DNA from 4 places in the Conexibacter sp. JCM 18997 genome. Region 2 is predicted to be linked to each of the others. Evidence: riboswitches for the same ligand, from Rfam matches in the RefSeq annotation. Region 2 holds a riboswitch; each other region holds the start of a gene.
What was found. A riboswitch is a leader RNA that binds a small molecule or an ion and turns the genes downstream of it on or off. The one in region 2 is predicted to bind cyclic di-AMP.
Positions count from the first base shown of each region.

Region 1: another riboswitch for cyclic di-AMP. It lies ahead of ACZ5UI_RS02095 (hypothetical protein); the one in region 2 lies ahead of ACZ5UI_RS25960 (peptidoglycan-binding domain-containing protein).
Region 3: another riboswitch for cyclic di-AMP. It lies ahead of ACZ5UI_RS06220 (septal ring lytic transglycosylase RlpA family protein); the one in region 2 lies ahead of ACZ5UI_RS25960 (peptidoglycan-binding domain-containing protein).
Region 4: another riboswitch for cyclic di-AMP. It lies ahead of ACZ5UI_RS13660 (hypothetical protein); the one in region 2 lies ahead of ACZ5UI_RS25960 (peptidoglycan-binding domain-containing protein).

Region 1 covers NZ_AP043885.1:393,586-398,749, forward strand. The annotation lists gene ACZ5UI_RS02080 (DNA polymerase III subunit alpha) at 1-1,437, shown strand, start outside; gene ACZ5UI_RS02085 (c-type cytochrome) at 1,477-1,962, shown strand; gene ACZ5UI_RS02090 (TraR/DksA family transcriptional regulator) at 2,014-2,364, shown strand; cyclic di-AMP (ydaO/yuaA leader) riboswitch at 2,551-2,701, shown strand; gene ACZ5UI_RS02095 (hypothetical protein) at 2,702-3,259, shown strand; gene ACZ5UI_RS02100 (carboxymuconolactone decarboxylase family protein) at 3,462-4,013, shown strand; gene ACZ5UI_RS02105 (winged helix-turn-helix transcriptional regulator) at 4,038-4,433, shown strand; gene ACZ5UI_RS02110 (dihydrolipoamide acetyltransferase family protein) at 4,393-5,164, opposite strand, start outside.
Region 2 covers NZ_AP043885.1:5,176,495-5,181,658, reverse strand. The annotation lists partial or broken gene ACZ5UI_RS25970 (aromatic ring-hydroxylating dioxygenase subunit alpha) at 1-374, opposite strand, end outside; gene ACZ5UI_RS25965 (thiol-disulfide oxidoreductase DCC family protein) at 439-831, opposite strand; gene ACZ5UI_RS25960 (peptidoglycan-binding domain-containing protein) at 942-1,706, opposite strand; cyclic di-AMP (ydaO/yuaA leader) riboswitch at 1,832-1,995, opposite strand; gene ACZ5UI_RS25955 (ABC transporter ATP-binding protein) at 2,094-3,797, shown strand; gene ACZ5UI_RS25950 (M20/M25/M40 family metallo-hydrolase) at 3,861-4,988, opposite strand; gene ACZ5UI_RS25945 (hypothetical protein) at 5,085-5,164, shown strand, end outside.
Region 3 covers NZ_AP043885.1:1,191,697-1,196,860, forward strand. The annotation lists gene ACZ5UI_RS06195 (helix-turn-helix transcriptional regulator) at 1-310, opposite strand, end outside; gene ACZ5UI_RS06200 (hypothetical protein) at 327-488, opposite strand; gene ACZ5UI_RS06205 (WS/DGAT/MGAT family O-acyltransferase) at 485-1,945, opposite strand; gene ACZ5UI_RS06210 (RNA polymerase sigma factor) at 2,031-2,579, shown strand; gene ACZ5UI_RS06215 (amidohydrolase family protein) at 2,590-3,759, shown strand; cyclic di-AMP (ydaO/yuaA leader) riboswitch at 3,842-3,998, shown strand; gene ACZ5UI_RS06220 (septal ring lytic transglycosylase RlpA family protein) at 4,034-4,966, shown strand; gene dinB (DNA polymerase IV) at 5,007-5,164, shown strand, end outside.
Region 4 covers NZ_AP043885.1:2,684,175-2,689,338, reverse strand. The annotation lists gene ACZ5UI_RS13675 (LLM class flavin-dependent oxidoreductase) at 1-603, opposite strand, end outside; gene ACZ5UI_RS13670 (hypothetical protein) at 603-926, opposite strand; gene ACZ5UI_RS13665 (cell wall-binding repeat-containing protein) at 923-2,149, opposite strand; cyclic di-AMP (ydaO/yuaA leader) riboswitch at 2,222-2,362, shown strand; gene ACZ5UI_RS13660 (hypothetical protein) at 2,421-3,035, shown strand; gene ACZ5UI_RS13655 (PspA/IM30 family protein) at 3,103-3,852, shown strand; gene pspAA (PspA-associated protein PspAA) at 3,849-4,127, shown strand; gene ACZ5UI_RS13645 (hypothetical protein) at 4,157-5,038, shown strand; gene ACZ5UI_RS13640 (TolB family protein) at 5,035-5,164, shown strand, end outside.

The DNA.
Region 1 (5,164 bases), 480 kb from region 2:
CGGCTGCGCGTCGATCCCGACTACGAGATCCCCTTCGACCACCCGTCGCTGCGGGAGGCGCTGGAGGACACGCTGGGCACGATCATCTTCCAGGACCAGGTGCTCGAGGTGGCGCAGGCGTTCGCGGGCTTCACCGCCGGGCAGGCCGAGAGCCTGCGGCGGGCGATGAGCCGCAAGCGCTCGTCGGCGGCGATCGAGGCTCACCACGCGGGGTTCGTGAGCGGGTCGATGGCGCTGCACGCCGACGTCGACGAGGCGCTGGCCGAGCGGGTCTGGCAGATGGTCGTCGGGTTCTCGGGCTTCGGGTTCCCCAAGGCGCACGGGGCGGCGTTCGGGCTGCTGGCCTACCAGTCGACCTGGCTGCGGGTGCACTTCGGCCCGGAGTTCCTGTGCGCGCTGCTGGATGAGCAGCCGATGGGCTTCTACCCGCCCGACGCGCTGGTGCACGAGGCGCAGCGGCGGGGCATCGAGATCCAGGCGCCCGACGTCAACGCCAGCGCGGTCGAGTGCTCGGTCACACCGGAAGGGGCGGTGCGGGTCGGGCTGGGCTACATCCACGGCGTGCGCGGCGGCGAGGTCGCGGCGCTGGTGGCCGAGCGCGAGCGGGGCGGGCCCTACCGGACGATCGAGGACCTGGCGGCGCGGGCGGGCGCGGGACGGCCGGCGCTGGAGCAACTGGCCTGGTCGGGCGCGTGCGACCGGCTGGTGGTCGGCCAGGGCGGCGCGTCGGTGGCCCGGCGGACCGCGCTGTGGCAGCTGGGCGTGGCCGCGCCGTCGACGCCGGTCGGCGATCACGGGACGCAGCTGGCGCTGTCGCTGGACCTGCCGGCGGCGCCGGAGCTGGCGGGACTGGGGGACTGGGACGCGATGGTCGCCGACTACGCCACGACCGGGATGGCGATCGCCCACCATCCGTTCGCGCTGCTGCGCGGGCACCTGACCAGCCAGGGCGTCGTGTCCAGCCGGGCGTTGGAGGACCTGCGACACGGGACCGACGTGCAGCTGGCCGGGCTGGTGATGGCGCGCCAGAAGCCGGCGACGGCCAACGGGGTGTGCTTCCTGCTGCTGGAGGACGAGTTCGGGACGGTCAACCTGATCGTGCCGCCGCCGGTCTACGAGCGCGACCGGCTGACCGTGCGCTCCGAGCCGCTGGTGATCGCCGAGGGGCGGATGGAGCGCTACGCGTCGGCGGGCGGGGCGATCAACGTCGTCGTGCGGCGGTTGCGGCCGCTGCAGGTGCCCACCGGGCGGCTGGCCTCGGTGCACGATCTGCCCTCCGCGGTGCCGCAGGAAGGCGCGGACGGGGCGCGCGAGAGCGGCGTCGCGGTGGGGGAGGAAGCCGAGGCGGCGTTGGCGGCGGCAGGCGGTTCTGCGGGCGGCGCGTTCCGGGCGGTGGCGCCGCCGGTGCAGAGCTTTGCGCGGGGGCGGAGCCGATGAGCAAGCCGATCCGGGGCGCGGCCCGATAGATTCCCGGACATGGCCATTGCTGTACTTGTCATCTTCTGGGTCGTTATCGGAACGGGCGTCGTGCTGGTCGCGATGGCCGCGACCCGCAAGCCGCATCGCGAGGACGATGGCGGCTCCCGGGCTGGACGCCTTGCCTTCGGCGTTGGCCTCACGCTCCTCGTCGTGCTCGGCGCGATCGTCATCCCCACGGTTGTCATGGTCGACAACTCGGAGTCGAACGCCGAGGCGAAGGGCGGCGTGGACCTCACCGCGGCCGAGGTGCGCGGACGCGAGATGTTCGCGGCCAACTGCGCCGTCTGCCACACGCTGTCGGCCTCCAACGCGGTCGGTCGCGTGGGCCCGGACCTCGACACCCTGCGTCCGCCCAAGGCACTCGTGCTCGACGCGATCGCCAAGGGGCGCGCGCGCGGCATCGGCCAGATGCCGGCCGACCTGCTCAGCGGTGAGGACGCGCAGGACGTGGCCGACTACGTTGCGGCGGTCGCCGGGCACTGACCCGGAGATCTCAGCGGCGGTCGGAACCCGAACGCCAGGAGGAGATCGACCATGGACGAAGCCCGAGCGAAAGAGCTGTTGGCGGCCGAGCGTGCGCGCATCGAAGGCCTGCTGGCCTCGGCCAGCGCGCCCGACGCCGGCCCCGACGACGAGCCGCACCTGGAGCAGCACGTCGCCGACCAGGCCAGCGACCTGTACGACAAGGAGCGCGACGAGGGCCAGGCCGAGGACCTGCGCGACCGCCTGGCGGCGATCGAGCGGGCCGAGCAGCGGTTGGCCGACGGCACCTTCGGCACGTCGACGATCAGCGGCGAGCCGATCCCCGACGCGAGGCTGGAGGTCGTGCCCTGGGCCGAGCGCACCGTCGCCGAGCAGGCCACCTGGGAGCGCGGCGGCAACTAGTGCCCTGAGGTCCGCCGTGTCTGACGGCGGACCACCGCGGCGCTGACCATCCGGTCGGCAGGCCCGGGCTCACGAGGAAATTCGCCCAAAGTCCGGCCTGATCAGGGTCGGGCGGGCCTTGACATCTTCCGTGCAGGTTTCCAGAAGAAAACCGCTGTTGCAGGGATTTCCCGAATCGCTAGGATGGCCAACGTTCCGCTGAGTCGTCCCCGGCAATGAGGCCGGCCGATGAGCGGGGGACCCGATGCCGTCCGGGGCGAATCGCACAATGTGCGTAGCGCGAAACTCTCATGCGCGAGCCCGTCAGCTAACCCCGTAAGCCGTCAAGAGAGAAGCGATGCCCCACGCTGCCCGAGCCCAGGACTCCTGGTCCGACCCGCCGCCCCGTCGCCCCCGCCGTCAGGCTGCCGATTGGGCCTCGCCGGAAGATCTCGAGATCCTGAGCACGATCGGCCGCCCGCGGGAGGCCGACTGGTCCGTCCTGACGCTGGAGCGCGACGACGAGGCCGGCGACGCGTTCGCCGCCGACGACGACGCCCCCGCCACGGTCGACGCCGCGGCGATGGCCCGCCGGCCCATGCGGGTCGTCGCGTCCGAGCCCGAGCAGTCCTACGACGTCGAGCCCGACGTCGTCGCGCACATGCAGATCGCTCCCGCCGGCCCGGCCCCGCTGGACCTGCCGCCGCAGCGCGCCGCCAACGGCCGCCGCACGGTGGTCATCCGCGGCCAGGTGGCCGAGCGCGAGCGCCCCTACGCCACGACCGCCCAGCGCCACCGCCCGTCCCGCCGCCCGAGCGAGCGCGTCGGCGCCCGCCCCGACCGCGTCGCCCTGTGGGCGTTCGGCCTGGGCCTGCTGCTGATCCTCGTCGCGGTGCTCAGCGCCGCCGGCGCCTGACCGCCGCCGTCCATCCCGCGGCCGCACCGGCCGCCACACCAAGCCATCCGAAGCCCGCCACCGCAGCGGGTTGTCGTCGTCGTGTGATCGCGGTTGCGCACGTCCGCGCCGGGGCGTATCCTTACGAATCGTAAGGTGCTGAACCTTGTGAAGCGCCGGACCCTCTCCCTCATTCTCGAAGGGCCGCCCCATGAAGACAGCGATGAGCCGATTCCCCGTCCACGACGACCTGACCGCCCCGGAGGGGTCGCTGCCGGTGCTGCGCGGCGCCCTGGCCAGCGCCGGCCAGCTCCCGAACTTCCTCGCCGTCCTGGCCGAGTCCCCGGCGGCCCTGCGCGGCTACGCGCGCTTCCGTTCCGAGCTGCGCCGCGGCTCGCTGACGCTCTCGACGCTCGAGCGCATCTCGCTCGGCGTGGCCGAGCACCACGACTCCCAGCCGGGGATCGTGCTCCACACGCGCCTGGCCCGCAACGCCGGGCTGGGGCAGGACGAGATCGCCCGGGCCCGCGAGTTCAGCTCCGAGGAGCCCAAGGAGGCGGCGCTGCTCGCGCTCCTGCGCGCGCTGGTCGAGAACCCCGGCACCCCGCCGATGCACCTCCACGAGGAGGCCATCGAGTCGGGCTGGACGCACGAGCAGCTGCTCGAGGCGATCGCCTACGTCTCGATGGAGACGTTCACCGCGATGGTCAACGTGGCCGGCAACATCCCGGTGGACGGGTCCAGCGAGATGACCAGGCAGCTGCAGGCCGCGTAATCCCGAGGGCGTAGGCTCTTCGTGATGGCCGAAGACCCCGATTGCACCTGCTGCCCGCACCTCCACGAGGCGGTGGAGCTGATCGGCAGGCGTTGGACGGGGGCCATCATCGAAGTCCTACGCCACGACGGGCCGCTGCGGTTCTCCGAGCTCGTCAACGCGATTCCGGGCCTGTCGGACCGGCTCTGCTCGGAGCGCATGAAGGAGCTCGAGGCGCGCGGCGTCGTCGAGCGCACGGTCCACGCGGGGCCGCCCGTGCGCGTCGAATACGACCTCACGCGGATGGGCCGGGCGCTGGGCCCGTCGCTCAACGCCCTGCAGGCCTGGGCGCAGGAATGGCTGAACGAGCCGTCCGCGGCCGACGCCGAAGCCGACGCCGCTAGAACGCCAACGCGAGCGGGTTCTCCAGCAGCGCCTTGACCCGCCCGAGGAACTGGGCGGCGTCGGCGCCGTAGAGGATCCGGTGGTCGCTGGCCATCGTCACCGTCATCATGTGGCGGGCCACGAGCTCGCCGTCGCGCACCACCGCACGTGGCTCGATCGCGCCGACGGACAGGATCGCCGCCTGGGGCGCGTTGACCACCGAGGTGAACGCGGTCACGCCGAACATGCCGAGGTTCGACACGGTGAACGTGCCCCCCGACAGGTCGGGCGGGCGGACGGAGCCGTCGCGGACGGCGGCGGCGAGCGCCCGGGTGGTGCGGGCGATCTCGCCCAGCGACTTGGTGTCGGCGTCGAACACGGTGGGCACCACCAGCGCGTCGTCGCCGGCGACGGCCATGCCGACGTTGACGGCGGCGTGCAGCTCGAAGTGGCCGTCCTTGTAGGAGCCGTTGGCCCGCGGGTACTCGCGCAGGGCCAGGGCGCAGGCCTTGATGACCATGTCGTTGAACGACGGCACGGGCTGGCCGTCGGCGGCGGCGTCCTTGAGCTGCGCGCGCAGGCCACGGGCGCCGTCCATCTCGATGTCCATCGAGACCTCATACGACGGCACGGTGGCGCGCGACTCGGCCATGCGCCGGGCCACGACCTGCTGGGTCCGATTGAGCTCGACGACCTCGACGTCGCCCTTGTTCCCGCCCGGGCTGGGCGCGGCGGCGGGGGCCGGCTCGGGCGCGGCGGCGACGGGCGCGGGAGCGGCGGCGACGGGC
Region 2 (5,164 bases):
CACACCCACACGAAGCGGTGGCGCTCGACGATCGGATAGCTGCGCACGCGCGCGGCCGGGTTGATCGTCTCCTGGGAGGGCATGAACACGCAGCGGCCCTCGCCGTTGTACATCAGGCCGTGGTAGCCGCACACGACGTCGTCGTCCTCGAGGTGCCCCTCCGACAGGGGCAGCAGGCGATGCCAGCACGCGTTCTCCAGCGCCACCGGCGACCCGTCGGTGCGCCGGTAGAGCACGAGGTTGCGCCCCGCGATGCGCCGAGGCAGCAGCTCGTGCTTGAGCTCGACGTCGTACGCGGCGGCGTACCAGGCGTCCTGCGGCCACTCCGGCAGCGCGAACGTGCCGGGCGCCACGGACCCGTTGGTGGACCCCATGCCCTCTCCTCTCTCTCAGGCTTCCTGAGAACCTACCCCGCGCGGGCGGGCCCGACGCACCGCGTCAGGCGCGACGGGCGATCTGATCGGCGGCCGCGCGCTTCCAGCGCGACGGCACCCAGCGGCTGATCGCCGTGCGGTGGTCGGCCACCCAGCGATAGCCGCGGTCGACCGGGCCGGGCAGCGCCTCGGCCAGCCAGGCCACCGGCGCGCCCGCGGGCAGCGCGCGCGCGATCACCGCGGTGGCGGCGCCCCCGGAGTGCACGACCCCGGCGTCGTCGACCACGTGCGCCGAGCGCAGGCGCTCGGGCGCGGGGACGCCGCCGCGCTCCAGCAGCGCCTGCCCCTCGGGCGACTGGATCGCCACCGGCCGCAGGCGTCGGTGGCGGTCCCAGGCCAGCAGGCGGGCGACGCTGAACCGGCAGAAGCCGCAGTCGGCGTCGTAGAGGACGATCACCGCAGCGTCAGGTGGCCCGGGCGCATCGGCGCCCGGGTGGCGCGCAGGACTGCGGTGATCGGGACCCGGCGACGCACCGGGCCCCAACCTACCGAGATGTCGACGCGGGGTTAGAGCCCCGTGGGGTGGCGGACCGTGAAGCCCGAGCTGGAGCGCTTGGCGGTCTGCCAGCGCGACGGCTTGGCGCCCGAGGTGTCGAACCGCAGGCCGGCGACGATCATGTACATGTGGTCGCCGCGGGCGTACAGGGTGACCCACTGGCCGGGCCCGGCGTCGCCCCAGGTCTCGAAGTTGCCCGAGGGCAGCGGCGAGTCGAGCAGGTCGGCGCCGTGGAGCGCGTAGGAGACCGAGCCCGAGCAGTCGTAGCCGGTGTCCTTCCACTTCAGCGTGTGACCGCCGCCGTACTTGTACGGCTTGGAGGCGATCTCGTTGCCGGCGGCGATGATCGCCTGGACCGCGGGCGGGGCGCTGGCCGGCGCCGTGGCGGTGCCGTCGGCGTTGAGGATCGCGGTCTCGCCCGGGATGCCGACCGGCGTCTGGGTGGTCGCGCCGCCCATCGTGGTCGTGGTGGCGGGCGTCGTGGTCGTCGTCGTCGTGCCCGTGGTGGTGGGCGTCGTCGTCGACGTCGGCGTGGCCGCGCCCGTCGTCGGGTCGGTCGCCGCATCGGTCTGGCGCGCGGAGGCGCCGTCGACGGCGGCCTGCTGCAGCGTGGGCGCCTCGGTCGGCTCCAGCCGCCCGTTGGGCGTCAGGCCGGCGGTCTGCTCGAAGCTCAACACGGCCCGCTTGGTGGCCGGGCCGAACTGACCGTCGGGGGTGAGGCTCTCGCCGGTCTGGCGCAACAGCTTCTGCGCCACCTTGACGTCGCTACCCGACATGCCCTGCTTGAGCGTGCGCGCTCCGAACGTGTACGCCGATGCGGTTGCCGGTATAGCGGCCACGGCAGCCGTGGTTAGGAACACGGCTACCGCGGGAAGTCGTATGTCAGGCACTACTGGGATCCCCTATCTCTTTCCAGTGCCTGCGGGGTTAGCTGACGGGCTCGCGCAGAAAGAGCAGCGCTACTCCGGCTCTCGGCCGGTGATTCGCCCCGGGCCGCTATTGGCGGCCAAGTGGTTCCCCCGCTGCCCGTCGGCGGAAACGACGGGCATTCGGCTTTGGTCATTCGACGGCGGGAACTGTAGCGAACCCTCCCGCTGTCTGTTTCCCGTAATAGTTGAGCCGTTCAACTATTAGCTAGACTGCCTCCTGTGAGAATCGCGCGATTGTTCCGCCCCTATCGCGGCCGCCTGTCGGCCGTTCTCGGGCTGATCGTGCTGTCTGCAGGGATTTCGATGGTCTCGCCGTTCCTCCTGCGCGCGATCCTCGACACGGCGCTCCCCGACCGCGACACCACGCTGCTGGCCTGGTTGGTCGGCGGAATGATCGCCATCGCCGTGGTCACCGGCGCGCTCGGCGTCGCGCAGACGTGGTTGTCGACCCAGGTCGGCCAGGCCGTCATGCACGACCTGCGCACCCAGGTCTATCGCCATCTGCAGCGGCTGCCGCTCGCCTTCTTCACGCGCACCCGCACGGGCGAGGTGCAGTCGCGCATCGCCAACGACATCGGCGGCGTGCAGTCGGTCGTCACCTCGACGGCCACCTCGATCGTCTCCAACGTCACCACGGTGCTGGCCACGATCGTGGCGATGTTCCTGCTCGATCCCCTGCTGGCCGGCTTCTCGCTCGTCGTGCTGCCGCTGTTCGTGTGGCTGTCGCGGCGGGTCGGCGCCGAGCGGCGCAAGATCACCCGCCGCCGCCAGGAGTCGATGGCCGACATCTCGACGCTGATCGAGGAGTCGCTGTCGGTCTCGGGCATCCTGCTGGGCAAGACCATGGGCCGCACCGGGGCGCTGGCCGAGCGCTTCGACGGCGAGTCGCGCAACCTGGCCGACCTCGAGGTGCGTTCGCGCATGGCCGGTCGCTGGGTGATGGCGACAATCCAGATCTCGTTCACCGCGATGCCGGCCCTGATCTACCTGTTCGCCGGCCTGTCCCCCGACGCGGTGTCGATCGGCACCGTGGTGGCCTTCACCACGCTGCAGACCCGGCTGCTCTCCCCGATCGGGTCGCTGCTGTCGGTCGGCGTCGACGTGCAGAGCTCGCTGGCGCTGTTCGATCGCATCTTCGAGTACCTCGATCTGCCCGTGGACATCCAGCCGGGCGCGCGCGAGCTGCACGGCCGCGGCGGGCGCGTGAGCTTCGACGACGTGTGGTTCCGCTACGGCGAGGACGCGCCCTGGACCCTGGCCGGCGTGTCGATCGACGTCGACCCCGGGACGACGCTGGCCATCGTGGGCGAGACGGGCGCGGGCAAGACGACGATGGGCTACCTCGTCTCCCGCCTGTACGACGTCGAGCGCGGCTCGGTGGCGATCGACGGCGTCGACGTCCGCGACGCGACGCAGGAGTCGCTGGCCGCCACCGTCGGGCTGGTGTCCCAGGACACGTACCTCTTCCACGCCTCGATCGGCGACAACCTGCGCTTCGCCCGGCCCGAGGCGACCGACGAGGAGCTCGTCGCCGCGGCCAAGGCCGCCCGCATCCACGACCTGATCGCCGGCCTGCCCGACGGCTACGACACCGTGGTCGGCGAGCGCGGCTACCGCTTCAGCGGCGGCGAGAAGCAGCGCATCGCGATCGCCCGCACCGTCCTGCGCAACCCGCCGGTGCTCGTGCTCGACGAGGCCACCTCGGCGCTGGACACCGAGACCGAGCGCTTCGTCCAGGAGGCCCTCGACGATCTCTCCGCCGGCCGCACGACGATCGCCATCGCCCACCGCCTCTCCACCGTCCGCCACGCCGACCAGATCGTCGTGCTCGACGCGGGCGAGATCGTCGAACGCGGGACGCACGAGGAGCTGATGGCGCTGGACCGCCGCTACGCCGCGCTGGTGCACGGCGGGCACGGCGAGCTGCTGGCGTCCTAGCCGGGCGCGGGGCGGCTCCGACGGGCAGCGACGGCACGCGAGCGATCGCGCTCCCCGACGCGGTCAGGCCAGCAGCGCGTCGACCATCGCCAGCGCCACCTGCGCTCGCGACTTCAACGACGCGCGCAGCACGAACTCGTGCGGGGCGTGGGCGCCGCCGCCGCGCGGGCCGAGCCCGTCGACGGTGAGCGGGATCACCGGGGCGAAGTGCGACGCGTCGGACGCGCCGCCCCGGGAGGCGGCGATGATCGGCCGGCCCAGCCGCTCGCCCGCGGAGGCGAGCAGCCCGACGGTGGCGTCGCGCGCGTCCATCGCCGGCCAGATGCGCTCGAACTCGGCGTGCAGCTCGGCGCCGCCGACCTCGGTGGGCAGCGAGGCGAGCACCGCGTGGAAGGCCTCGGTGCGATCGGCGCGCAGGTCGCAGTAGAGCTCGCCGCCGCTGGGCACGACGTTGAACGCGTCGCCGGAGTGCAGCACCGTCGGCACCGCGGTCAGGCGATCGGCGCCGCCGGGATCGTGCGCGTCGGCCACGTGCTGCGCCGCGGCGGCCAGGGCCAGCAGCGCGTTGCGCCCGCGCTCCGGGGCCGAGCCGGAGTGCGCCGACGCACCCGTCGCGCGCACGAGCAGCGTCCCCGCGGCCTTGCGGCGCACGACGACGGCGTCCTGGCCCTCCGGCGTCAGCTGGCCCGCCTCGAAGCACAGGCAGGCGTCCCAGCCGGCGAAGCGGTCGATGTGCACGAACGGCGCGCTGCGCCACTCCTCGTCGCAGACCAGCAGCAGCGTGATCTCGGCGAACTCGGACCGCCGCCCCGCCAGCGCCCGCAGGACGCCGAGCGCCAGGACGTCGCCGCCCTTCATGTCGACGGTGCCCGAGCCGATCAGCCGGTCCTGCTCGCGCAGCAGCGGCCGATGCTCCTCGTGGGAGACCACCGTGTCGAGGTGCCCGAGCAGCAGGATGCGCCGCGTGCCGGTGCCCGGGAGCCGGACGATCAGGTCGTCGGCGTGGTCGGGCGACGAGCAGGTGACGCGCTCGGTGGCGGCGGCGGACGGCAGCAGCGCGCCCACGACGCTGATGCACTCCTCGGCGCCGTGCACGTCCCCCGACGGCGACGACACCGCGACGAGCGCCTCGAGCTCGCGCTCGGCCCGCGCAGCGATCTCCTCGGCCTGCTCGGCGATCCACGCGCTCACGGCGTTGCACGGTAGCCCCCGGGTGCGCATGGCAACAGAGACGCCGGGGTATTCGGAGCGCCGAACCACCCCTGCCGCGCCCTCTGGAGGAGAAGGATGCACAAGCTGATCGGGATCGCCGCCGTGGCCGTCGCCTGTTCGGCGGCCCTGCCTGCGGCCGCCGGCGCTCAGGCCCC
Region 3 (5,164 bases), 1.3 Mb from region 2:
GTCCGTCCTTGGCCTGCGGGTGGATGTGCAGGAAGACGTCGCTGCGGCTGCCGTCGGCGCGCATGAACGACCACGGCATCGTCACCGGTTCGCCGCTCTGCACCGCGGGGCGCACCTCCTGCAGGCGCCGGTGCAGGTCGGCCGGCGTCCGGTCGCCCGGGCGCATGCGCAGCAGCCGCTCGCGCGAGACGCCGAAGCACTCGCAGGCGGCGTCGTTGGCCGCGCTGTAGTGCCAGCGCGGGTCGATCAGCAGCAGCGGGTTGCGGCTGGCCTCGAAGACGTGCCAGAAGTTGCGGTCAGACGACTCCACCGTCGTCTCCTACCCGCTACGGGATTTGCTGCGCACCGGTGGGCGTCGTGACCGGGGCGGCGGTCGGGGGCGGTCGGTCGATCGTGCCGTCGTCGCGCGACTGCAGCGCCAGCAGGATGCCGACGGCGCCCGCGGTGGCCAGCACGATGGCCAGGACGAAGCCGAGGACCCGCCTCACGTGGACGCGGGCGCCTTGGTGAAGCGCCCGTTGGTGTTGCGCGTGCGCGACCGCCGCTTCGTCGTCGTCACGCCGGCCGCCGCGGCCAGTTCGGCGATCGACTCGCGCAGCATCTCCGTGACCGCGCTGAGGTCGGGCAGCGCGTCATGGTCGCCCAGCAGTCCGAAGCCGAGCTTGCCGTCATAGCTCATGACCGCGATGCCGATCGCCTGGTTCTCGGCCAGCGGCACCACGGGGTAGATCGACTGCAGCTGGCGGCCCAGCAGGTACAGCGGCATCTGCGGTCCGGGCACGTTGGTCACGACGACGTTGAACAGCCGCTGGCGGGACTGCAAGCGCGCCGCCTGGCTCATCAGCGTCGGCGGGGCGAAGTCGGCCATCTCGGTCAGCGTCTGCGCGCCGATCGCCTCGTGGGAGGCCTTCAGGTGCTCCATCGCCGTGTGCACGCGGTTCAGGGCGGCCACCGGATCGGTCTCGCCGACGGGCAGCGGCGCCCACACCGCGGCGACGCGATTGCCGGTCGGCCGCTCGTCGGCTGCGCGCACCGAGACCGGCACCAGCGCGCGCAGCTCCAGACCGGCCGTGCGGTGGCCCTGGGCGCGCAGATGGCGCCCCAGCGCGCCCGACACGACGGTCAGCACGACGTCGTTGATCGTGCCGCCCAGCGCGTCCTTGATCGCCTTGAACGTGCTCAGCTCGGCGTCGGCCCACTCGTAGCGGCGGTGGGGCCCGATGCGGACGTTGTACGGGGTGCGCGGCGCGGGCTCGAAGCCGGCCCAGGCGAAGGCCCCCAGCTCGGCCAGGCGCTCGGCGGCGCCGCTGGCCACCTTGCGCGGCGCGCGCAGCGCGGCTCGCGCGCCGCGGCCGATCTCCGCCGGGACCGTCGAGCGCTCCAGCAGCGCCTGGGCCAGCAGCTGCGCCGCCGTGGGCGCCGGGCGCGGGACCCACGCGGTGGCGGCGCGGGGCGTGTCGGCGGGGTCGGGTGCGGTGTCGAACAGGACGGTGGTGATGTCGACGCCGGCGATGCCGTCGACCAGCGCGTGGTGCGTCTTGCCGATCACCGCGAAGCGATCGCCCGACAGGCCCTCGACGAGCCACAGCTCCCACAGCGGCTTGTTGCGGTCCAGCGGCTGGGAGAACAGCCGGCCGGCCAGGCGCTTCAGCGCGGCGTCGTCGCCGGGGCTGGGCAGGCCCGTGTGGCGCAGGTGGTAGCGCACGTTGAAGTGCGCGTCGTCGACCCACACCGGGCGACCCTGGCCGAGCGGGACCGAGGCCAGGCGCTGGCGGTAGCGGGGAACCAGGTCGAGGCGGTTGCGGATGTGGTCGACGAGCTCGACGTAGCCGGGCGCACGGCCCGCGAAGACGAGCACCTCGGCGACGTGCATGTGCGCCTGGCCGCCGCGCTCGAGATGCAGGAAGGAGGCGTCGAGGCCCGTGAGCCGATCGGGATTGGCCACGCGCTCGATTGTGGTCTGCCAGACCGGTCTTGGCAAACTTCAACAAGCTGTGTAAGCTACTTACACAGTGGGTAATCAAGAACACATGGACCTGCACGACTCCGAGACCTTCGCCCGCGCCTACGCCGACCACCACCGCTCCGTCCACGCCGTCGCCGTGCGCGTGCTCGGCGATGCCTCCCGCGCCGGTGACGTCGTGCAGGACGTCTTCATGCGCGTGTGGTCGCGGCCGGAGCGGTTCGACGCCAAGCGCGGCGAGCTGGGGCCCTACCTGCGGCTGATGGCGCGCTCGCGGGCGCTGGACGTGTGGCGTGAGGGGCAGGCCGCCGGCCGGGCCAGCGACCGCGTGCGCGATCTGGTCGCCGTCGAGAGCCCTGGGCGCGATCACGACAGCCGGCCCGACGCGATCCTGGCCCGCTCCGAGGCGCGTGCGGACGTGCGCGGCGCCCTGCGCGAGCTGCCCGGCGCCCAGCGCGAGGCGCTCGTGCTCGCCTACTGGGGTGGGCTGACCGCCGACGAGATCGCCCGGCGCACCGGTACGCCGCTGGGGACGGCCAAGAGCCGCATCCGCCTGGGCCTGGAGCGCATGCGCGGCGCGCTGACCGAGACCGGGCCCGAGGTGCAGGCCGCGTAAGCTCCCGCTGGTGCAGATCCCAGGCGCGCCGTACGACGACATCCTGGTCGGCCACCTGGAGGCGGCGCGGGCGATCCTGCCGGCCGACACGCCCTGGATGGACGCCCACACGCACACGGGCTCCAACGACCCGGACGGCGTCACGGCGAGCGCCGAGGAGCTGATGGCCGGTCTGGACCGCGCCGGCGTCCAGCGCTCGATCGTCTTCACCACCGCCGAGCCCGACGGCTACCCGCCCGCCAACGATCGCGTGTTGGCCGAAGCGGACGCGTCGGGCGGGCGCCTCGTGCCGTTCGCGCGCATCGACCCCAACGCCGGCGACCCGCTGCCGGAGGCGCGCCGCACGCTCGCGCTGGGCGCGCGCGGCTTCAAGCTGCACCCGCGCTCGGACGCGTTCGTCATGTCGCACCCGTCGGTCGAGGCGCTGGTCGGGCTGGCCGACGCCGAGCACCTGCCCGTCCTGGTGCACGCCGGTCGCGGTATCCCGGCGCTGGGGGAGGACCTGGTCGCGCTGGCCCGGCGCTACCCGGGCGCCTCGTTCATCCTGGCCCACGCCGGGATCAGCGACCTCGGGCTCGTCGCGCCCGCGGCCAACGAGCTCTCCAACCTCTTCTTCGACACCTCGTGGTGGCTGGTCTCCGATCTGCTCACGCTGTACGAGACCGTCGATCCGTCCCGGATCCTGTTCGCCTCCGACATGCCCTACGGCTCGGGCCGCTTCGCCGCCCTGGCCTTCCTGCGCTGTGCGATCGAAGTGGGCTACGGGCCGGACGTCCTGGCCGCGATCGCCGGCGGCAACGTCGAGCGCCTGCTGGCCGGCGAGCCGTCCGCCGACCTCGGTGGCCCGCCCGGCAAGGGTGCGTTGGGGCCGCGCTGGCTGGCCGGCGAGCGCGCGGTCGCCTACGCGGCCATCGCGGTGCAGCTGCGCTTCCGCGGAGGCGACGCCACCGAAGCGCTGGCGCTCGGCCGTCTGGCCTGTCAGATCCCCACCGGCGGCATGGACGACGATCACGAGGAGGCGCTGCTGCGGGCGATCGACGTCCTCCTGGAGGCCGCGCAGGAGCTGCCGCCGTCGCCCGCCACCGGCGAGCTCTCGCCCACCCGGGTGGGGGAGGCCTCGTCGATGCTCGCCGCTCAGCTGCTGGCCGGCACGCCGCGCGTTCCGCTCACGCGCCTGTAGCGCAAGCGCCCGTGCAGCGGGGTGTGACGTCGGGCACACAAGTGCTTCGAACGCGCGTTCGACGGATACCTTGGGGGGCGTTGTTTCCAGCAGGCCGAGTCGCCGTGGCCCATCCATGGCGAGCGGGGGACCCACTCGTCGAGACCGTTCTCGGCACGGGGCGAATCGTGGGCTGATGCCCACATAGCGCGGACGCGCGAGCCCGACAGCTGACCTCGTAGGCCCGCAGTCATGAAGGAGGACCTCCTTGAGGCCGCACATCCTGCTGCGCGCCGTGCCTGCCGCTGTTGCGGTCGGGGCGCTCGGCATCGTCGTTCCCAACGCCGCGGGCGCGCCCGCATCAGATCTGAGCAGCCCGGCCATCCAGGCCGCGGTCAAGGACGCGTCGCTGCGTCCCGGACAGCCGATCGTCGTCTCGGGCCGCCTGGCCTCGGGCCAGGCCGACGCGCCCGTGCGTCTGGAGATCCTGCCCGCCGGCGCCACCACGTGGACGAAGCTGACCGACGGGACCACCGGTCCCGGCGGCGCGTTCGCGCTGCGGGCCCACCCGCGCCGCTCGGGCGCCGTGCGCGTCGTGCAGGCCGGCGTCGCCCAGGCGGCCGGAGCCGATGTTGCTGCGGTGCCCGCCAGCGCGCAGCGACGAGTATCCGTCGGCGCGCGCCTGGTCACCCATGGCGTGCGCCGCAACGTGACCGCCGGGCGCAAGACGCTCGTGCGCGGCGCGGTCGCCAACGGCGGCAGCGGCCGCACCGTGGCGCTGCAGTTCCGGGGCAGGCACGGCTGGTTCACCGTCGATCGCGACCGCACCGACGGCCAGGGCCGCTTCCGCCTGGACCAGCGCCTGGCCTCGGCGACGAGCTCGGCCGCGCGCCTGCGCTTCGCCGGCGATGCCGCCAACGCGACCACGACCAAGCGCATCGGCCAGGTGGCCGGCTTCCGTTCGGCGCTGGCCTCGTGGTACGGCCCCGGCCTGTACGGCAACAACCTCGGTTGTGGCGGAACGCTGACCACGGGCACCGTCGGCGTGGCCAACAAGACGCTGCCGTGCGGCACGAAGCTCACGCTGCGCTACCGCGGGCACGTGGTCAAGGCCAGCGTCATCGACCGCGGGCCCTACGTGGGCGCGCGCGAGTTCGACCTGACCGCCGCGACCGCCGCCAAGCTGCACTTCGGCTCGGTCGGGACGGTCCAGGTCTCGATGCGGTAGGAACGTGTGTTCGTCGGCCCCGGGGCGTACCGTTTCCCGGGTGCCGACGATCGCCCATCTCGACATGGACGCGTTCTACGTGTCCGTCGAGCTGCTGCGCCGCCCGGAGCTGCGTGGCCAGCCGGTGGTCGTCTCGGGCACCGGGCCGCGGGCGGTGATCACCACCGCCAGCTACGAGGCGCGCAAGTTCGGGGTGGG
Region 4 (5,164 bases), 2.5 Mb from region 2:
CGGCCGGTCGCGCGGCGGGTCGATCTCCCCGAGCATCGCCTTCTCGATCACGAACGGCAGCCAGCCGTCGGCGATCTCGGCGGTCAGCGCGATCGACTTGGGACCGGTCGCGCCCAGGTAGATCGGCAGGTGGTCCTGGACCGGCTTGGTCAGCAGCTTCAGCGGCTTGCCCAGGCCCGTGACGACGCCGTCCTCCATGGGGGCTTGGATGCGCTGGCGGTCCAGCGCCCGGCGCACGATGTCGACGTACTCCCGTGTGCGTGCCAGGCCGCGCCCGAACGGCACGCCGTACCAGCCCTCGGACACCTGCGGGCCGCTCAGCCCGAGCCCGAGGCGGAAGCGCCCGTCGGAGATCACGTCGAGCGAGGCGGCGGCCATCGCGGTCGCCGTCGGCTTGCGCGCGGGGATCTGCATCAGGCCGGAGCCCAGCCCGATGCGCGACGTCTTGCCGGCCAGCAGCCCGAGCACGGAGACGGCGTCCTGGCCCCAGGCCTCGGCCACCCACAGCGAGTCCAGGCCCCGCTCGTCGGCCAGGACCGCGAGCTCGACCTGCTCAGCCGGCGTGAACCAGGGCCAGTAGCCCAGGAAGACGCCGAGGCGCACTACGCCGCGGGGGCGGCGGGCGCCGGCGCGGGCAGCTCGCCGGGCACGACGTCCTCGGAGTTGGACTTCAGCGTCCGCTGTCCGGGTTGTGCGTGCGTGCCGCGCTGCTCGCCCGTGTAGCCCAGGCGCACGAGGCGCTGGATCTCGCGCTCGCCCTCGATGCGCGCGGGGTGATCGGCGGGCAGCGGCGCGATCAGCTTGGCGATGCGATTGCGCAGCTGCAGCGCGAAGTGGGGGGTGGACGCGCCCATCAGCTGGCGCACGTCCTCGACCGTGACCTGGTGGGTCGGGTCGACGCGGTCTGGATGCTCGAATTCGCTCATGGGGATTCGTCGTTCACCGGGGAGATCTCGAGGAGGGCGTCGATTCGGGACTGAGCGTCCAAGCTGATCGCCCGCTCATCCCCGATGAGCCAGCCGTGATTGTAGACCCCGCGGACCGGATCGGAGTCGTAGCCCGGCTGGATGTCGAGCAGGTACTGGACCACGTCGTCGGGCAGCGAGCCGTCGTCGGCGGTCAGCAGCAGCGGTCCGTACGAGCCCGCCGAGGACAGCGGCGCGGCCGCGCCGGCGACGGCGGGCTGCGTCGGGTTGGCGAACACCAGGCCGTGGCCCGGATCGGTGACGCCCCAGCCGAACGCGCCGTCGGAGTAGCGCGCGAAGGCGATCGCGGTGCCCTGCGGCGTCTCGCCGTCGATGCGCGTCGTCGTGCCGATCTTGTCGAGCTGGTCGATCACCTTGTCGGAGACCGCCGTGTCGGGACCGAGCACGAAGATGCGCGGGCGCTCGTGCGTCTTGATGGCCGTCGCGGTGGCGGCGGGCAGCTCGTCGCGCGCGGTGAACAGGATGGGATCCCCGGACTTGGCCGCCCAGGCGGCGGCGGGCATCGCGTAGCTCGGCGCGTCGGCGCCGACCACCACGACGGCCTTGCTCGGCTCGCCGCGTGCGGTCGTCGCGATCCGGTCGATGGCCGCGGCCAGCTCGAACGGGTCCTTGCCGTTGACCGCGGTCGTGCGGTTGCCCGTGGCGGGAACGTCGCCCACCTTGATGACCTGCGCGCCGCCGAGCACGCCGGAGCCGGCGGGCGCCAGGCGCTTGAGGGCGTCCTTGGTGGCCTGGGGGAGCTCCTCGCCGTCGGCCAGCAGGATCGGCGCGCGCACCGGTCGCGCGACCAGCGCGGAGGCGGCGACCGCGGCGCGCCAGTCGTCGGCCTGCACCAGCGACACGGCGGGCGGGCGGCTGGTGGGGCCGGTCGACGGCCACACCGCCTGGGCCACGCCGGCGGCGTCGGCGATCGCGTCAGCGCCGCCCACGCGGGTGGTGTTCTTCGTCGCGAAGGCCGGGAAGCCGAGCGCGCTGCCGGCCGCCTCGTCGCCGGCCGCGGCGCCGACCGAGGGCGACGCGGGCGGGCTGGTGGGCGATCCGCCGTCCGGGCTGCCGTCCTTGCCGCACCCCGTGGAGGCGGCGGTGGCGACCACAAGGGTGAGCGCCAACGCGCCACGGAGGTTCAGGAAGCGACCCATCAGGTCGATGACGGTATCGAGCAAGGCCGCGCCAGGATGACGTTCCGCGCGGTACCCATAATCGTGGTGCAACAAACCGTGCGACCTGCTACGGTGCCGCGATCAACGCCGAGTTCTCAGCATGACGCTGGGGACCGGGGGACCCAGGTTGTTTGGGGTGAGTCTCCGAAAGGAGAGGCGCCGGCTCTTTCCGCGCTAACCCGTCAGCTAACCCCGGAGGCATACGAAAGAGGTAGCTGTGCGGGCATTTGCCCTTGTGACGACGATCGTTGCTTCGCTTCTGGCCATCCTGGCCGTGGCGATTCCGGCCTCCGCCGCCCCCAAGGGCACCACCGCAGGCGCAGCAGCGGCTCCTTCGACGGACCCGGCCCCGGCCGACCCGTCGACCACCCCGACCACGGGCACGACGACGCCCACGGTGCCGACCACGCCCACCACCACGGGCGGCGGCGCGACCTTCGGGGTCGATCCCAACCAGACGCCGGACATGCCCGACGCCACGATCCTCGCCGGCAAGGCCTACCCGCCCGTCGACGCGCCGATCGAGGTCAAGGAAGCGATCTGGGCCGCGAACGAGATCGTCGGCAAGCCGTACAAGTACGGCGGCGGCCACGCCCGCGTGAAGGACAGCGGCTACGACTGCTCGGGCACCGTGTCCTACGCGCTGCTGGGCGGCGGCCTGCTGGACGGCACGCCGCTGGACTCCTCGTCCTTCATGAAGTGGGGCGACGCGGGCCTGGGCGACTGGGTGACCGTCTACACCAACCCGGGGCACGCGTTCGTCGTGATCGCCGGGCTGCGCCTCGACACCAGCGCCGCGGGCGACCCGGCCGGCAACTCCGGCCCGCAGTGGCGCCCGGTCCTGCGCAACACCAAGGGCTTCAAGGCCCGCCACCCGGTCGGTTTCTAAGCCTCAGCTTTACGTGCGTCGGTAGGCTGGGCGACCAGCACCCACGACGCGCGGACAGGAGGCAGTGATGCCCGGCACCAGTGGCCGCTTCACGACCATCATCAAGGCGAAGATCAGCAAGATGCTCGACCGGGCCGAAGACCCGGGCGAGACGCTCGATTACAGCTACCAGAAGCAGCTCGAGCTGCTGCAGAACGTCAAGAAGGGCATCGCTGAGGTCGTCACCTCCAAGAAGCGACTGCAGATGCAGGCCGACAAGCTCCAGCAGTCGGTCGTCAAGCTCGACACGCAGGCCCGCCAGGCGCTGTCGGCCGGCAACGAGGAGCTCGCGCGCACCGCGCTCGAGCGCAAGACGCTGGCCCAGAACGAGCTGCAGTCGCTCGACGCCCAGGTCACCGAGCTCGAGGGCGAGCAGCAGAAGCTGATCGCGTCCGAGCAGAAGCTGCGCACGAAGATCGAGTCCTTCCGCACGAAGAAGGAAGTCGTCAAGGCGCAGTACTCCGCCGCCGAGGCGCGGGTGCAGATCTCCGAGGCCGCCACCGGTGTGGGCGAGGAGATGGCCGACGTCGGCCTGGCCATGCAGCGCGCGCTGGACAAGACCGAGGACATGCGCGCACGGGCCAACGCCGTCGAGGAGCTCGAGGCGGCCGGCACGTTCGAGGACCTGACCGCCCTCGGGCCCGGCCAGGACGACATCGACCGCCAGCTGGCGGAGCTGACCAGCGGCACCCAGGTCGATGACGAGCTGGCCAAGATGAAGGCCGAGCTGAGCGGCGGTGCCCCGGCGTCCCCGCAGATCGAAGAGGGCAAGGCGTGATCGTCCGGATCTCCACCGAGGGCCAGTACGAGCTGCCCGAGGGGATTCACGACGAGCTCAACGAGATCGACAACCGTGTCGTCGCCGCCGTCGCGGCCGACGACCTGTCGGCCTACAACGAGTCGTTCGGCGCCCTGCTGGACTTCATCCGCAGCAAGGGCACGCCGCTGGACGGCGAGGACCTGCGCGAGTCCGACCTGATCGTCCCCCCGCCGGACCTGACGCTGGCCGAGGCCGAGGTCGAGTTCGACGGCGACGGCCTGCTGCCCGACTGACCGCCGGACCACGAGCGAAAGGCGCACGGATGCGCACCCTCACCACGCTGTGCGTCGCGATCGCCTGCCTGATCGCGGCGCCCACCGCGCTGGCCGCGACCGGCCCGCAGACCGAGACCGCGTCGTCGGGCGGCGTCAGCGCGACGCTGACCTACACGCTGAAGGGCAGCTTCGAGGCCTCCGACGTGCGCGTGGCCATCACCCGCAACGGCGTGCCCGCGACGCTGGAGGGCGGCGCGAATCCCGCCGCCGGCTGCGACGAGTGCCAGGACGCCGTGCCGATCGGCGGCATCGGCCTGGACGGGGACGACACGAAGTCGCTGACCCTGGCCGACCTCGACGCCAACGGCGAGCCCGAGGTGATCGTCGACACCTACACCGGCGGCGCGCACTGCTGCTCGATCTCGGCCATCTACGGCTGGGACCCGGCGACCAACCAGTACCGCCACCTGATCCAGTACTGGGCCGACCCGTCCTACGTGCTGCGTGATCTGGGGGGTGCGCCGGGCCTGGAGTTCGTCACCCACGACCCGCGCTTCGCCTACGCGTTCTGCGCCTACGTCTGCTCGGCCATGCCGGTCGTGGTCGACCGCTACGAGAACTTCGAGCTCGTCGACGTGACGAAGGAGTTCCCGCTGGTCATGAAGCAGGACGACCGTGACCTGCGCAAGTCGATCAAGCAGCTGGCCCGCCACAAGGACCAGTGGTACGCGATCCGAGGCCTGTACCCGGCGCTGTGCGCCAACCTCTACCGGCTGGGCGCGGGTGCCTCGTGCCGCAGCCAGCTGCAGAGCGCGCTCAAGCGCGGGTGGCTGCAGCAGCAGCCCATCGACCAGGGCATCTGGCCGGGCGGCGAGAAGTACGTGACCAAGGTCCTGGCCACCCTGAAGAAGTACGGCTACACGGCGTGAGGCGCGCGGCGGCGGTGCTCGCGGCCGGCGGCCTGCTGGTGGCCGCCGCCCCCGCGCCGGCGGCCGACAACGGGCGCATCGCCTACACGGTGGTCGGCCTGCGCGGCGCGACGATCTTCAGCGTGC